3 regions of the Bradyrhizobium sp. T-12 genome follow, and region 1 is predicted to be linked to each of the others. Evidence: predicted binding sites of a transcription regulator. Region 1 holds the regulator's gene; each other region holds the start of a gene.
What was found. The regulator LexA, encoded in region 1, represses DNA repair genes until DNA is damaged. The targets are predictions, from matches to a motif close to TGTTCNNNNTGTGTTCNG.
Positions count from the first base shown of each region.

Region 2: a site for LexA is predicted at 1,309-1,326, ahead of uvrA (excinuclease ABC subunit UvrA). Genes of this name have one in related genera too.
Region 3: a site for LexA is predicted at 1,373-1,390, ahead of AC0WRY_RS05820 (ribonuclease T2 family protein). Genes of this name have one in related genera too.

Region 1 is NZ_CM177756.1:3,445,461-3,447,725, forward strand. It holds gene AC0WRY_RS16145 (hypothetical protein) at 1-210, opposite strand, end outside; gene lexA (transcriptional repressor LexA) at 718-1,419, opposite strand; gene AC0WRY_RS16155 (molybdopterin molybdotransferase MoeA) at 1,595-2,265, opposite strand, start outside.
Region 2 is NZ_CM177756.1:3,557,467-3,559,731, forward strand. It holds gene uvrA (excinuclease ABC subunit UvrA) at 1-1,213, opposite strand, end outside; gene AC0WRY_RS16700 (outer membrane protein) at 1,516-2,208, opposite strand.
Region 3 is NZ_CM177756.1:1,213,382-1,215,646, reverse strand. It holds gene AC0WRY_RS05835 (DUF3617 domain-containing protein) at 1-323, opposite strand, end outside; gene AC0WRY_RS05830 (hypothetical protein) at 369-668, opposite strand; gene AC0WRY_RS05825 (hypothetical protein) at 854-1,315, shown strand; gene AC0WRY_RS05820 (ribonuclease T2 family protein) at 1,436-2,140, shown strand; gene AC0WRY_RS05815 (23S rRNA (adenine(2030)-N(6))-methyltransferase RlmJ) at 2,264-2,265, shown strand, end outside.

The DNA of each region.
Region 1 (2,265 bases):
GTTGACGGTGCGCGTCCAGATCCAGCGGTTGTCGTAACGGACGTTGTCTGCGAAGGCGAGCTCCGTTCCCGGCAGCAGGCAGACCGCAACGGAGAGGTCGGCTTCGGAGGCGAAGCCGCGCGTCGAGGTGCCGCGGAAGGTTGTCGTGACGATGGTCTCGCCGACTTCTGCGGGGCGCGTCGCGACGGCATGCAGGCTATAGTCACACATCGGGTGCTCCTCATGTGAAGATAGCGACCCGCGCCTCTCGGAGGCACAGGCCTCTGTCAGAGTTTAAACACCAACGTTGTGCTTGGTTGTAGGCAAATCTGCGGCTGGGATCCGCACCCCGCGATCACTTTAACTTTCCCGAATTCGCCAGGAACAAAGCTGGCTGCGGTGCATTACGCCGGCGCCTGTCACGACACTTCGCATTGCCGGCGCGATCGCGGCGCTGCGCAATTGGGTGTTGCGGACATGGCAATGCGATGGCGCGGCAACGGCCCCGTGCCCCGACCGCTGCCCAAACGATCTGGTCTTCCGAACGCGAAACGCCGTGACGCGATGTTGCTGCGGTCCGCCGAAGATGGCCGTGGAGGAGGGGCCGGATAATCTGTGCAGAACCAGAATGATCATCCAGCCGGAGCGGACATTCATCCGCTCCAATCTCAGATCGGCGACGCCGACCGAAGGCGCACGCAGGCGCCAAAACTACTTTCGGACTGAGTCCTTCCGGACTCAGTACTTCCGGTAAAGCCCAATCAGCTTGCCCTGAATCTTCACCCGGTTCGGCGGCAGGATACGCACCTCATAGGCGGCATTGGCAGGCTCGAGCGCGATCGACGCGCCGCGGCGGCGGAAGCGCTTGAGCGTAGCCTCCTCGTCGTCGATCAGCGCCACCACGATGTCGCCGGTGTCGGCGCTCTCGTTGCGCTGGATCAGCGCCATGTCGCCGTCCAGGATACCGGCCTCGACCATGGAATCACCGCGCACCTCGAGAGCGTAATGCTCGCCCGAGCCGAGCATGTCGGGCGGCACGCTGATGGTGTGGCTGCGGGTCTGCAATGCCTCGATCGGCGTGCCGGCCGCGATCCGGCCCATCACGGGCACCGCAACGGGCCGCTCGCCCTCGTCCACGGGCGGGCTGGAGCTCGCGCGGATCTTGCCGAGATTGCCCTCGATGACGCTTGGCGTGAAGCCGCGCCGGGCGCCGGCGGCAGCCTGGAGCTCCGGCAGCTTGATCACTTCGATGGCGCGGGCGCGGTTGGGCAGCCGGCGAATGAAGCCGCGCTCCTCGAGCGCGGTGATCAGGCGGTGGATGCCCGACTTCGAGCGCAGGTCGAGCGCATCCTTCATCTCGTCGAAGGAGGGCGGCACGCCGCTTTCCTTCAAACGCTCGCTGATGAACCGCAGAAGCTCGTATTGTTTGCGCGTTAACATCTCGACCAAAGTCCCCCGGTTGATGTCGTTCGATTCCGAGACGATGAGTTCAGCGATAAGCCGCTACATCCTCGAAACAAATCATGAACGGACACTATATGTTCGATACATGTTCCGCAACTGCTTAATTTACCGTGAACGAAGCGCGGTTCGCGGAATGCGTGTGGCCGTGCACTCAGACGGGGAGCCGCAGCACCTCGCAGGGGCTGCCGGCCTCGGCCTTGGGTGCGAACGGTGGGCGCACGAGAAGTACCTGTGCCGCAGCAAGATTCGCAAGCAGAGAGGAATCCTGATGGCTGACGGGAAGCGCGACCGGCGTGCCGTCGTCGCGCAGCTCGAGGCGCGCGCGCAAGTAATCCTCGCGCTGGTCGTTGGCACCGAGATCGCAGGCGAGCACGGCGCGTTCGCGACGATGATGAATCACCGAGCGGCCCGACAAGGCGCGAATCAGCGGCACCATGAACAGGAAGGCGCACACATAGGACGACACGGGATTGCCGGGCAGGCCGATCACGCGCATGGCGCCGAGCCGCCCGTGCATCATCGGCTTGCCCGGCCGCATGGCGATCTTCCAGAACGCCATCGCGATGCCTTCGTCCCTGAGTGCCTGCTGGACCAGGTCGTGGTCGCCGACCGACGCGCCGCCGGTCGTGATCAGGATATCGGCACCGCTCTCGCGGGCGCGGCGGATGCCTGATGTGGTGGCCTCCAGCGTGTCGGCGGCGACGCCGAGGTCGACGGTCTCGGCGCCCTCGCTGCGGGCGAGCGCGTGCAGGGCGTAGCCGTTGGAGTAGACGATCTGGCCGTGCCCGGGCGCTGAGCCCGGCATCACCAGTTCGTCACCGG
Region 2 (2,265 bases), 110 kb from region 1:
TGTCGTAGGAGCGCACCCCGTCCTCATAGGAGAACTTGATCTCGTCTTCGCCGGAGCCATGCAGGATCGCGTTCTGCGTCTTCTTGGGCAGGTCCTTCCACTTGGTGGTCAGCGTGAACTTGTAGTGCTTGCCGAGCGCAGTCAGGGTCTGGATGTAATAGGGCGAGGACGATTTGGCCCATGGTGCGATCGCGCCCTTGCCGATGGCGAGCTCCTTGTCGGGAATGACGAGGTCCTCGTCGACATGCTGCTCGACGCCGAGGCCGCCGCAGGCCGGGCAGGCGCCATAGGGATTGTTGAAGGAGAACAGTCTGGGCTCGACCTCTGGAATCGTGAAGCCCGAGACCGGGCAGGCGAACTTTTCCGAGAAGAGCATGCGCTCGGGCCCGCTCTTGTCGTGGATCTTGGCGGTCTTCTTTTTCTCCTCGGTGGGAGCCGCCGTGGGGGCGTCGGCGAACTCGACGACGGCAAGGCCCTCGGCGAGCTTCAGCGCGGTCTCAAAGCTCTCGGCGAGGCGCTGGCCGATGTCGGCGCGCACCACGATGCGGTCGACGACGACGTCGATGTCGTGCGGGAATTTCTTGTCCAGCGTCGGCGCTTCCGCAAGCTCATGGAAGGTGCCGTCGATCTTGACGCGTTGAAAGCCCTTCTTGAGCCATTCGGCGAGCTCCTTGCGGTACTCGCCCTTGCGGCCGCGCACGACGGGCGCGAGCAGATAGAGGCGGGTGCCCTCGGGCAGCGCCAGCACGCGGTCGACCATCTGCGAGACGGTCTGGCTCTCGATCGGCAGACCGGTGGCCGGCGAATAGGGCACGCCGACGCGCGCCCACAGCAGGCGCATATAGTCGTAGATCTCGGTGACGGTGCCGACGGTCGAGCGCGGGTTCTTCGATGTCGTCTTCTGCTCGATCGAGATCGCGGGCGACAGGCCGTCGATCTGGTCGACGTCGGGCTTCTGCATCATCTCCAGGAATTGACGCGCATAGGCCGAGAGCGATTCGACGTAGCGGCGCTGGCCCTCGGCGTAGATGGTGTCGAAGGCGAGTGAGGATTTGCCGGAGCCGGAGAGGCCGGTGAACACCACCAGCTTGTCGCGGGGAATCTCGACGTCGATGTTCTTGAGGTTGTGCTCGCGCGCGCCACGGATCGTAATTGCGCGCAGGCTTGAGCCCGCGTTCTGTTGTTGGCGCTTCGCCTTGATCACTTCATCCATCCCGCTGGTCCTCAAGGAATCCAAAGACGCGCGATCGCGCCAATGATGAAGGCGCGCTTCGCCCGGAACCGGGATCGGCGCCGATGGGGTTATCAGCGAACGTAGGAAGAACGCGCGCGGATTTCCAGAGGGAGTTGCGAATCGTCAACGGAATGTTGGCGCGCTGGCGGCATCTGGCAGCAGGCGGGCGCGGAACTGTAGAACGCGGCAGGCGAACGAGCGGGCAAACAACGAGCAAGGGCAAACAAAAAGGCCGGCGCAAGGCCGGCCTTTCGTAACGCGGGTAGCGTTTAAGTCGAAGCTCAGTACTTGGCGACGACCGGGGCGCCGAAGTGATAGTTCACGCCGACCTGCACGGTGTGGAAGTTGAGCGTGCCGGTGGGCAGGGCGCCCGAGAAGTAGGTCTCGCCGCCGAGGCTGCGATAGAGGTACTCGCCCTTGACGGTCCAGTTCGGAGCGAAGAACGCTTCGACGCCCGCACCGACGGTCCAGCCGGAGTGGAACTTGCTGTCGGAGATGGTCACGCCGAGAGCGCTGGCGCTCAGCTTGTTGTCGATCCAGGCATAGCCACCCGTGCCGTAGAACAGCACGTTGTTGACGGCCCAGCCGATACGGCCGCGAACGGTGCCCATCGCATCCGTCTTCGAGCTCAGGGTCGCCGTGGCAACACCGAAGCCGGGGACGAGGACCGGACCGGAGACCGACGCGCTGACGTCAGCCCACGCAGCATCGGCCTCGAGGCCGAACACGACGTTGCCGGTCTGCCAGTTGTAGCCGGCGGTGCCGCCGACGAAGCCGCCCTTCATCTTCGGGTCGCCCGAAGCGTTTTCCCAAGCGCCGCCACCGACGACACCGAGATAGAAGCCGGTCCAGTTGTAGACCGAAGCCATCGGAGCGACCGGAGCCTTGGTGTAGGGGCGCGCCGCGAGATCAGCAGCCGAAGCGGGGGCCGCCAGAGCGAACAAACAGGCCGAAGCCAACAAAACCTTTTTCATTTTCAACTAATCCCAGTCCCAGTTTCTGTTGTTGCCTTCCGCGGACGGAAGGGCAGC
Region 3 (2,265 bases), 2.2 Mb from region 1:
TCGCCCGTGATCTCGGCATGCGAGGTCGTGCTGATGCCGGCGACGCTGCACTCGGAATCGCTGACATAGCCGGTCGCGGTCTTCTTGATCTCCTGCTTGGCGCAGACCTGCTTGGCCATCGGCGAGACGTTGTTGTTCATCTCCCTGTCGACGGTCTCGTCGGTGCAGTGCTGCATGGTCATCTCAGGCACCGGCCCGCCGGTGCGGACCATCTTCAATTCCCAGAGGCCGGCCTTGCGCACCGGCAGATCGTCGGCGCTGGCAATCCCCGCTGACACCACGAGACAAAGCGTCGAGCCGAGCAAAGCGAGTTTGCGCGTCATGCGAGAAGCTCCCGGCTTATTGGATTGCGGCGTTACGACAACGCCTCAGTAGAGCGTGCGGATCGGCTGCTCGGCGGCGCCATAGGGCACCCAGCGGCAGGAGAACGAGATGTAGCCGCCCTCATAGGCCTGCACGCTGAGGAACTTGACCACCTTGCGGTAGCGCGCGCAGTGATCGACCGCGACCTGACGTGCATCGACCTGGGTGGCCATCGAATAGGCAATGATCCCGCCGGTGTCATTGCCCTTGAACGGCGGCACGATGTCGGCGCGCGCCGACTGGCTCGCCGTCATACCCGAGACAACCAGGCTGGCGAGAAGACCCGCGGCCGCAATGATTCGCATTCCCGTCACTCCAATTGGCTGGCCCCCAGTTTACGGTGCCGGGATGGAAGTGGAAAGAACCGAAGCCCTGCCGACCACGATGTTGTGGTCAACTCCTGGCGAAGTGTTGCCGCGCTGCACTTGACCTCCCCCGGCCTTCACGGCACCGTCCGACCTTCGCAAGACCTTAGCTGTCCGGATTGACCATGCGCGCCCCCTCCCTGAAATCGCTCCGCTTTGCCGCTCTGCTCGGCCTCATGTTCGGGGCGGTGACGCTCGGCGAGGCCAGGGCCGCCAATCCGCTGGAGCTGAATTTTTGGCTGAGCGGACCCCGCTATGACGGCAACGTCGCCAATTGCGACTGGGCTCTGCCGAGGATCGAGCGCGAGTTCGCGGAGAAGGAATATACGTTCTGGAATTCTTCGCTGAAGATCACCGGCTTCTCCGCCGTGCACGAGACCGCGTACCGGCCCTGGCAGTCCGACAACATTCCGCGCCGCTATTGCAGCGGAGAGGCCATGCTCACCGACGGCAAGGTGCGCAAGGTGCACTTCTCGATCATCGAGGACGGCGGGTTCGCCAGCTACGGTAACGGCGTCGAATGGTGCGTGGTCGGGGTCGACCGCAACTGGGCCTATAATCCGGCCTGCCGCGCCGCCAGGCCTTGAGCTCGAGGCGCCCTGATTCGGGCGCTGTCAGCCGCCAAATGGCGGCCGCCTGAATTTTGTTCTTGAAATGTTCTTTTCGCCTGCTAGGCTTCCTGCACAGTCTAGTTGAGGGGCGTTGCCATGTTTCATTCCAGATTGCATTCCTTCTCCCGCCTCGTGATCTCGCTGGCCCTTTCCCTGATCCTTGCGGCTAGCCTCGCCTCGTTCGCCGGCGACGCAAAGGCCCAGGACAAGCGGCAGAACGCGCCCGGCGAGTTCGATTTCTATGTGCTGTCGCTGTCATGGTCGCCCTCGTTCTGCGAGGAGGCGGCCGAGCGTGGCGGCCGCTCCCAGATCCAGTGCGGCGGACGGCCCTACGCCTTCGTGGTGCATGGGCTGTGGCCGCAATATGAGAACGGCTTCCCGGAATATTGCCAGCGGCCGGCGCCGCGGCTGAACCGCAACATCGTCTCCTCGATGCTCGACCTGATGCCGGCGCCGGGGCTGATCTTCAACGAATGGGACAAGCACGGCACCTGCTCGGGCCTCGAGGGCCGCAGCTATTTCGAGACGATCCGCAAAGCGCGTGCCGCGATCAAGATTCCGGCCGAATATCTCGATCTGTCGCAGGCCAAGTCCGTGGCGCCGGCAGAGGTCGAGGAGGCCTTCATCAAGGCCAATCCGGGCTTGAGCAATGCCGCCGTCTCGGTCACCTGCAACCGCACCCGGCTCTCCGAGGTCCGCATCTGCCTCAGCAAGGACCTGCAATTCCGCGCCTGCGAGGAAGCCGACCGCCGCGCCTGCCGCCGCGAGCAGGTGACGATGCCGCCGATCAGGGGCGGTTGAGGCCGAGGCTCGCGCAAGAAACCGGGCCCCCGGCTCGGCGGCGCAGCGTTACACGCTGCACCGCGTCCAGGACACGTGATTGTGCCTCTTTGCTCAAGCCATCACGTGGCGTAGTCCTACCCCAT